2 regions of the Neptuniibacter halophilus genome follow, and region 1 is predicted to be linked to the other one. Evidence: predicted binding sites of a transcription regulator. Region 1 holds the regulator's gene; the other holds the start of a gene.

Region 1 (4,843 bases):
TTCTGCAGGCGCCTGATTTTCATTGCCCGGCCCTTTACCAGGGCCGTGCAGCTCATCGAGCAGCGATTCAAATTCATCTTCCGTAATCAGGTCATCACCGGCTTCGGCCGCAGGCACGTCAGCACCCGCCGAATCCTCCATATCACCGAGCAACAGGTCGAATTCATCATGGCTCTTATCGGCAGCAGGAGCCGCCTGAGGTGGCGCTGCCGGAGCAGGTGCGGGCGCTACAGGCTGTGCAGCCGGCACATTACCTGTTGAAAAGTTAATCAGCGCCTGAATCAGTTCCGGATCAGCGTTATCCGGCTCGACACCACTGCGTACCGCATCAAACATCACGTTGACGGTATCCAGAGCCTGCAATACGACATCCATCAGCTCAGGTGTAACCGTAATTTCCCGGTTACGCAGCATATCAAAGAGGTTTTCCGCCTTGTGGCAGCAATCCACCATCGGATCAAGCTGCAGGAATCCCGCGCCGCCTTTTACCGTGTGGAAGCCGCGGAAAATTGCATTGAGCAGATCGCTGTCATCCGGACGCTGCTCCAGATCAACCAGCTGTTCGGATAATTGCTCAAGAATCTCTCCTGCCTCGACAAGAAAGTCCTCAAGAATCTCCTGATCCACATCCAAACTCATATGGCGCTCCTCTTAAAAACCCAGACTGGATAGCAGGTCATCAACTTCGTCCTGACTGCTGACCACGTCAGCCGCCTCCTTATTGACCTGAGGACCCTCAGCCTGAATAGGATTCTTTTTATTGGCCTGTTTTTCTTCTTCATCTGCTTCCAGCACTTCAATGCCAGACAACCGTTCGACCTTGGCAGCCATCTCCATCAGGCTGACCAGGTGAGTCTCGACATTGGTAACCAGATTAATTACCCGGCGGATCAATTGCCCGGTAATGTCCTGATAGCTCTGTGACACGACGATATCGGTCAACTCGGTACGCAGGGTAGCAATGGTGTTTTCGGATTCTTCTTTCAACGCACAGGTCCGGTCAAACACCCCGGCCAGGGTTGAGTGTTCTTTCTCCAACTGCCCCACCAGAAGCAGCAGGTCTTTAAAGCGTTCGCTCTGGACATCAAGGTTGTCCACCAGAGTCAGGGCCTTATCCACCCTGTCCATGGTTTCATGCGCATTTTTTTCAGTAACTTCGATGACGTAGTTCAGACGGTCAGCAGCATCCGTATGATCGGGGACAGACTCATCTCCCACATCAAGGCTGCTACCCAACTCATGGGAGAAGGCTTTGATCGCCTCATGCAGCCCCCTGGTCAGGTGGCCTACTTCACTGAAGAAGGTTTTGTGGCGGAATTCGTGCAGATCCTGAATGATGTCCATTGCATCAGACAGATTGCCCTCGTTGAGCACAGAAACCAATTCCTGAGCCTTCAACTGCAATTCCATTTCGAAGTGTCCCAACCCTTTGCCTGTTCCTGAAATCATTACTACCGACCTTATTCTTTAACCCAGGCGCTCGAAAATTTTGTCAATTTTCTCTTTCAAGACAGCCGCGGTGAACGGTTTGACTACATAGCCATTAACCCCGGCCTGCGCAGCGGCGATAATCTGCTCTTTCTTCGCCTCAGCCGTAACCATAAGTACCGGCATATGCGCCAGATTCGGATCGGAACGCACCTCTTTCAAAAGGTCGATACCGGTCATGCCCGGCATATTCCAGTCAGTAACCAGAAAATCGATACCCCCCTGTTTGAGGATAGGCAATGCGGTCTGGCCGTCATCTGCTTCCTCAACATTGGTCATACCCAGATCGCGCAACAAATTTTTGATTATGCGTCTCATGGTGGAGAAATCATCCACTACAAGAATTTTCATGTCTTTATTCAAGACGACCTCCCGTTAGAACTACGCAACTCATTGAGTCTACACCTAATTACCGCAATTACGTTGAGTCGGGTCAACCCTTTTTTTACTGCCAGTCACTTAGCCTTGATCTCAATCGCAAAGCCGCCTGGCTGTGAATCTGACTAACACGAGATTCACTCACCCCTAATATCTGGCCTATCTCTTTCAGGTTGAGCTCTTCATCATAATAGAGCGCAAGCACCAACTTTTCTCTTTCCGGTAAATTATTTATAGCCGTACTTAGCGCTTTTAAAAACGCTTCACGCTCAAAATTCTGATTTGGCCCCGGGTCATCATTAGCAAATGATTCACCGGGCCCCTCATCCTGAGGACTGATTAACTCTTCAAAACTGAACAGCCGGCTATCCAGAGAATCGCGCAGCAGATTATGATATTCATCGACGCTGATCCCCATCTCTCTGGCGACTTCAGCATCCGATGCATCTCTGCCAGTTCGCCCTTCAACCTGTTGAATGGCTTCGGTGACACGTCGGCTGTTGCGATGCACAGAACGGGGAGTCCAATCCCCCCGGCGCACCTCATCAATGATGGAACCACGAATGCGGATCCCTGCATAAGTTTCAAAACTGGCCCCTTTGGAAGCGTCGTACTTTCCGGCGGCTTCCAGCAGACCAATCATTCCGGCCTGTATGAGATCATCCAGCAATACCGTTGCCGGCAAACGAGCCAGCAGATGATGGGCAATGCGTTTAACCAGAGGCGCATACTGCTCGATCAGCTCTTCACTCGACTGTAATTGCAGCTGGTTGTACATACTGCCTCTATTTAATCTGTTGAACTCACTCCCTGAACGAGCCGTTCAACAAAAAACTCCAAATGACCACGGGGCACGGACTGGACCGGCCATCCGTTTACTTTATTCGCTAACTGACGATATGCCAAGGAGACTTTGCTCTTTGGAAACGCTTTTAAAACAGCTACTTGACGCTGAACGGCTTTACGAACGTTTTCATCATAAGGGATTGACCCTACATATTGAAGTGTTACATCCAGAAACCTGTCTGTCACGGTCAGCAGCTTACCAAACATGTTACGACCTTCCTGTTCACTGCGAACCATATTCGCAAGAACCCGGAAACGGGTCATCTTATAATCTCTGTTTAGCAGTTTTATTAAAGCATATGCGTCGGTAATTGAGGTGGGTTCGTCACAAACAACCACCAGAACTTCCTGCGCAGCTTTCACAAAACTGACTACAGATTCGGAAATACCGGCCGCCGTATCAATGATCAGAACATCAATATCATCAGCAACCTGATTGAAAGCATGGATCAATTCAGCATGTTCATGTGCAGAGAGCGAGGTCATCTCCTGAGTACCGGAAGACGCCGGGACAATGCTCAGGTAATCATCAACCTCCAGCAGAATATCCTTTAATCCGCAGTCACCATTGAGCACATCTGCGATGGTTCGCTTCGGCCGCAGCCCCAGCATTACATCGACGTTGGCCAGCCCCAGATCGGCATCCATCAGTATGGAGCGCTGCCCCAGATCCCCCAGCGCCAGCGCCAGATTAACCGAGACATTGGTTTTACCTACCCCACCCTTACCGCCGGTCACGGCGATGACTTTAACGGGTTTATGCTGATTCATATCTTTTCCTGCTCTCAACCCGTTTTATAGGCAGACCCAAGGGCGGACATTTTTTTCTCGGCTTCGATCGCCCGCTGAGCGGTAATTACCGCACGGCTTACCAGCTCATGCTGTCGAGCCACTTCAATGTCATCCGGTATACGCTGCCCGTCTGTGACATAGGTCACCGGCAGGCGCTTTTCAATAATCAACGACAGTGCCTCACCGAGACTGCCCGATTCATCCATCTTACTCAAAACACAGCCATTCAGACCTAATGTCTGATAAGCATTAAACGCCTGTTCAACCACACGGCGCTGACTACTGCAGGAAACAACCAGCAATTTTTTCAGCCGCAGAGTGACGCCTTCAAGCATCTGCAACTGCGCCTCGCTGTGAGGCTCCTGAGCATTCAGCCCCGCAGTATCAATCAGCACCAGACGACGATTTTTCAGACTGTGCAACACTTCGTCGAGGCTGTTGTTTTCATCCACCACCCGGACAGGCACGTCAAGAATCCGACCAAAGGTGCGCAATTGCTCATGCGCGGCAATACGGTAAGTATCGGTTGTCACCAGCGCCAGACTGGAACTGCCGTACTTCAGCACATAACGTGCTGCCAGCTTACCAATAGTGGTGGTTTTACCGACCCCGGTCGGCCCCACAAATGCGATCATGCCACCGCGTTCGATAAAATCATCACCCAGCACGGGGATTGAATCCGACAACCGCGCCAGCGCATGTTTCCAGGCCTTATCCGGTGCCAGACCACCCTCCATACTGGATATCAAATGCGATGAGAGACGCTCACTGACACCCAGCAATTCAAGCTTACGCTGCAGAGGCGGTTTCTCCGGAGCAGCCACGGGCGCAGATCGTTGTGCCAGCACCTGCTGATTCAGCAGGTTTTTTAACTGGGCGATCTCGTCCTGCATCGATTTGATAAGCTGATCGTCCGGCCCGGCCACTTCAGCCGAGGAAGCCAGTAATTCATCTTCAAGATTAACGCCCAACGGGGCGTCATCCAGAGCCGAGCCCTGCATAAAGTTGCGGTGCGCCATATCCGCTTTGGCCTTCTGCCGGTCTTTCAGCGACTGCAGAATACTGCGCAGATCATCGTCATCCTGCTCAATCTGGCGATTAACATGACCCGGCTGTTTCAGCTCCTGCCCCTGCTGCTGGGCCTCCGCAATCTGCATACGGGCCTTTTGCAGCTCACTCGCCAGCGCTGAGCCCTGACCGCCGGTCAGGGTGTCGATCTGCTCCTGCCGCCGCTGCTGCGGGGTGGGCGTAGTTGCCTGCCGTGAGAACTCCTGCTGAGCAGCTTCATAATCATTTTCATGCGCTGCAACCACCTCAACCCCACCGGCAACCCGGTGAT
Region 2 (4,843 bases), 1.4 Mb from region 1:
TTAAGCTGTTTGCGTTTAAAGCGTGAGATCAGATCATCGCGCTCCTGCTGGGGCGTGTCCCCGGTAATCAACGCACACTGACCGGCGGGCAGATAGTCGGCTATCTCGGCCGCATGCCGGCGCGTGGCTGCAAAGATCATGACGCCCTGTCTTGCCGCCGCCTGTTCTTCTACCTGCTCGATGATCGCCCGGGTTACCCGAGTGTACTTACCCAGCAACTGGTTGATATCGGCTTCGCTGTATTCGCCGAAACGGTTCTCCGGCAGCACCGAAAAGTCATATTGGGTGACCGTGGCATCGATCAGAGTGGGTTCCGTCAGGAAGCCGTGGCGAATCATATAACTCAGCGGAAGCTCGTAGATACAGTGCTGGAAGGGCTTATCCTGTTCGCTGCGGACAAACCCCCGGTAGTGGTATCGATAGATCCAGCCCATAGCCATACGGTAGGGTGTTGCGGTCAGGCCAAGCACTTTCAGCGTCGGGTTGGCCTGTTTCAGCTTTGCAATGATTTTGCCGTACTGACTGTCATCGTTGTCGCTGATACGGTGGCACTCATCAACAATCAGCAGAGAGTACTCGTCGGTAAAGTGCTCAAGATTAGCGGCCACAGACTGGACGCTGGCAAAGGTAACCTGCTGCTGCACCTCTTTACGCTGCAGGCCTGCGGAGAAAATCCCACCACTCAGGCCATAGCTTTCGTACTTGGCGTGATTCTGTTCAACCAGCTCCTTAACGTGGGCCAGTACCAGTATCTTACGCCGTGCAAGACGCGCCAGTTCAGCAATCACCAGACTTTTTCCGGCCCCGGTGGGGAGGACAATCACGGCGGCTTCGTCACTGCGGCGAAAATGTTTCAGGGTGGCGTCAACGGCATCCTGTTGATAGGGGCGGAGTTGGAATCGACTGCTCATGGCGCGGGATTATATAAAAATTACGCTGCAATAGGGCAGAGATTGCTGAGCTGTTACCTGGCATAAAAAAACCGGCCTGGGGAGGCCGGTTTAAAGTAATCAGCAGCGATTAAGAAGGGGGATTAATCGTCTGCTTCGTCCTGATCAAACCGGGTCATAAGGTCGCGTAATACACCGAAGTTATCATCCAGTCTGGTCTGGGATTCTTCATCTGCGTCCTTGTAGCGAATATCCTGGTGGATCAGATTATCCAGCAGGTCGGCACCAAAGTCGGTGCTGTTCTGCAGGAAGCCAAGGGCTGGGCTGCTGGCAAACCGGTCAAAGTTGTTCATCAACTGACCCAGATGCCGGCCATTGTTACCCAATGGCTGCTCCATCTGCTGGACCTGTTCATATGCCGCAACGGCCGAGTAACTCATCGACTGGGACATAGTTACATTCAAGTTCATTAACTGAGATTTGTCCATCTCAAGTTCCGTTGCCTGCTCAAAAGCGTCCTGTATATCACCGCCGTAAAAATCGTCGGCGATCAGGCTCAGATCCTGCATCAGTTCTGTCAGTGCATCCAGCTCCTCTTCGTTGAGATCACCTTTGACGCTGAAGCTGTAGTTGCTGCTTGCGCTGCGCTCCATACCGAAAGCGATGGCGCTGCCATTTTCATCGGAATAGGCGCCCAGCGAGGCAGTTTCACTGGCCCGGGCAGAGAAGCGAATAGACACTTTGTCACCTTCCCGGGTCATGACATCCATGGAGAAGGATTCAGCACGGGAGAAGCGTTCTGCAGCGGCAATGGAGGTCTGACGGGCGGGCGCTGTTTGATTAGCAGGCTCCAGGCCAGCCAGCGCTTCAAAGGTCAGATCCTGAGTTTGTTCCAGAGTGGAGTTCAGCTCCGGGGTCAGGGCTCCCAGCCCGTCCAGAATTTCAGTGGCTTCTTTAAAGCCTTTTTCTACGCCACTCAGGGCGTCCTGGTACATGCGGTTAAGTTCTGCATCAGATGCACCGCGGGAGCGGGCCTGTTCAAGGCCCTGAGCGACAAAACCGGCAATCCGGGAGGCTACTTTTTCCGGTGAATAGTCATCAGCATTCAGGCCCTTCATTTCTGAAAGGCTCATGCCCGGAATATTTTCAGCCAGTTTGGAGAGCATCTGGTCGGTCGCTGATGCAGAATTACCGCCGCTTTCCTTGCCGTCAGCAAACCCACCGCTCACCAGCGTATCCTGGCGCATCTGGGAATAGGCTGTATGGCTGCTCAATAATACTTGCACGGGATTCCTCCAGACAAAGCAGATCAGTCAGATCTCCATTGTCGAAATAAGTTACTGTAGGCGGGTTATCGACCCGGCCTGAAAACACTTTAATAAAATTCCCTGCAGTTGAAATTGTTTCAACTGCAGCCAAAAAGAGCGGGAGAAATTTTGTGTGTCGGTCAGGGGCCGTCCTGAAGCAGCGCTTCAACCGTTTCGACCTGATCCGCAGGCCCCTGAAGCACCAGAATATCACCACTTTGCAGGCGCACTTTCGGCCCGGGATTTTGTTCGGAGCGGGAATCACGGCGAATCATGACAACTCTGACCTGATAGCGCCTGAGTGCCACAGCCTGCAGGCTTCGGCCCTGAGCGTAACTGTGCGGGCCAAGGCTGACTGGATGGAGAATTTCTTTCATATTGCCGCTGCTGTCAAACTTTTCAGATGTCTGGCCATGATAATAACCATGCAGTAACTGGTAATGCTCAGCTCGTATCTGATCGAGCTGCTGCCGGATCTTTTCCGGTTCGACATCGAGCAGCGTTAACGCCTGAGAGCAGATGATCAGGCTGGCTTCGAGCGTTTCCGGAATCACCATACTCGCGCCCGCCTGCTGAAGTTCCTCCAGTTGCCGGTCATCGCGGGTTCTGACCAGTACCGGCAGTTCCGGATAGCGACGGCGGATATTCTGCAGCGCAGTCAGTGAAATATCCGGGTCGGGAAAGCTGAGGACAACCATCCGTGCATCGGCTGCGCTCAGGGTGTCGAGCAGGTCATCGCGACGGGCATCACCAAAACAGATATGTTCGCCCGCGGTTGCGGCTTCCGACACTCTGAGCGGATCACTGTCAACAATGATATAGGCAATTCCTGATCGATTCAGGAACCGGGCGATCACCTGTCCGACCCGGCCGAAACCACAGATGATCACATGCCCGCTGAGCGGCGCAGTGGTCTGGGGTGTATTGGAAAGGGTATTCGTTTTCGGACTGATGGCCGGTTTACGGTGCAGCAGGCGGCTGAGTTGCTCGGTATGATTCATCAGGATCGGTGTAATGATCATACTGCTGATAATAGTGGAGACGATGATTGCATTGATTTCAGAGCTGATCAGATCACTGCTCAGCGCCAGCGCCAGCAGGGCAAAACCAAATTCGCCCCCCTGACTCAGGCTCAGGCCAGCACGTAGTGAGCTGGCCGGGTCTTTATGCATTAAACTGCCCAGTAGCGTGATGATCAGGGTTTTCAGCAAAATCAGGCCCACTGTAAAGATCAGCACCCAGTGTCCGTTGAGCAGCAGCGCCTGCAGGTCGAGTTGCATCCCTACGGAGACGAAAAAAAGCCCCAGCAGAACATCGCGGAACGGACGTATATCCGCTTCCAACTGATACCGGTAGTGGCTCTCACCCAGCATCATGCCAGCAATAAACCCGCCCAGTGCCATCGATAATCCGGCGGTGTGGGTCAGCCAGGCCGCAAGCAGTGTGGCTGCCAGAGATGTCAGCACAAACACATCGCTGGAGCCACTTCTGGCTGACTCGTGAAACAGTATGGGCATCAGGATATGCCCGACCAGCAACAGCACAATAAGCAGGGTTGAACCTTCGAGCAGCAGCAGGGCTAGCTGGGTGCTGTCAGCCGGAAATTCACTGCTGTTCCCCATGGTCGGTACGATGATCAGAAAGAACACCGCCGCCAGATCCTGAAAGATCAGGATGCCGACGGAAAGCTGGCCGTGGGTACTGCCCAGTTCATCACGCCGGATCAGCTCGCGGCTGACGATCGCCGTGGAGGAGAGCGAGAGCGCGCCGGCAATGACGATGGTCGTGATTAAAGGCAGATCGAAAAGAAAGCCGATTCCGATCAGACAGCAGGCAGTGATGATCACCTGCAGACTGCCCAGCCCGAATACCGTGCGACGCATGGCGATCATGCGCGAGGCAGAAAACTCAAGCCCGAGCATAAACAGCAGGAACACAACCCCAAGCTCACTGAGCAGAGCGATACTGTCGCTGTCTTCAACCAGCGCGAAGCTGTATGGACCGAGCAGGGCGCCTACGCCGAGATAGGCGAGCAAAGGCGGAAGGCCAATGCGGCGAAACAGGGTGGTGGCGATCACAGCACAGCAGAGGATAATCAGAAACTGCTCAAAGAAACCCTGTGACATCGCCGCTCCCTTGTTACGGTTGTGACCGGATTACCACATCAGGTCGTCCGGAATCTTATAATCCGCGTATGGATCATCCTCATCCGGTTCTTCTTCCGGTTGTACCCGGATCACATACTCCGGAAGCCGCTGCTCGATCTTTTCGGCAAATTTATCCGGTATCAGATAGAACTTGTCCTCGAGCACGGCAATGGCCACCTGACCCCGTATCAACTGGGCCTGAAGCTTATCGGTGACATAGAGGGTTTTCACCTTCTTCTCATAAACAAAATTGTAGGCGACCTCGGCATCGGCGGGTAATGTCAATTGCTGCTGAGTGATCATCTGGCGGCACTGTGCTTCGATTTCGCGATTACGACGCTCTTCGTCACGCTGCTTATTCAGTTCACGGTCCCTGGCCTGTTTTTCCTGACGCTGCTGCTCCAGCGCCTGCTGCTTGACTGCGCGCTCATCAACGACGGACTGACCGGATTTACGGGCCTTATTCGCCTGCTTTTTCTGTTTTCGTTTTTCTGTATCT

Evidence for each region. The regulator FliA, encoded in region 1, starts transcription of late flagellar genes. The targets are predictions, from matches to a motif close to CTAAAGTTNNNNNNNNNNCNGCCGATA.
Region 2: QUD59_RS16520 (DUF5610 domain-containing protein) is a predicted target of FliA. The motif match lies at 2,243-2,269, and genes of this name have one in related genera.

The regions. Positions count from the first base shown of each region.
Region 1 is NZ_AP027292.1:1,024,951-1,029,793, forward strand. Features, by position in the region: gene QUD59_RS04795 (chemotaxis protein CheA) at 1-639, opposite strand, end outside; gene QUD59_RS04800 (protein phosphatase CheZ) at 652-1,449, opposite strand; gene cheY (chemotaxis response regulator CheY) at 1,468-1,839, opposite strand; gene QUD59_RS04810 (RNA polymerase sigma factor FliA) at 1,934-2,644, opposite strand; gene QUD59_RS04815 (MinD/ParA family protein) at 2,656-3,483, opposite strand; gene flhF (flagellar biosynthesis GTPase FlhF) at 3,498-4,843, opposite strand, start outside.
Region 2 is NZ_AP027292.1:3,521,255-3,526,097, forward strand. Features, by position in the region: gene radD (DNA repair helicase RadD) at 1-911, opposite strand, end outside; gene QUD59_RS16520 (DUF5610 domain-containing protein) at 1,034-2,176, opposite strand; gene QUD59_RS16525 (monovalent cation:proton antiporter family protein) at 2,338-4,323, opposite strand; gene QUD59_RS16530 (DUF2058 domain-containing protein) at 4,354-4,843, opposite strand, start outside.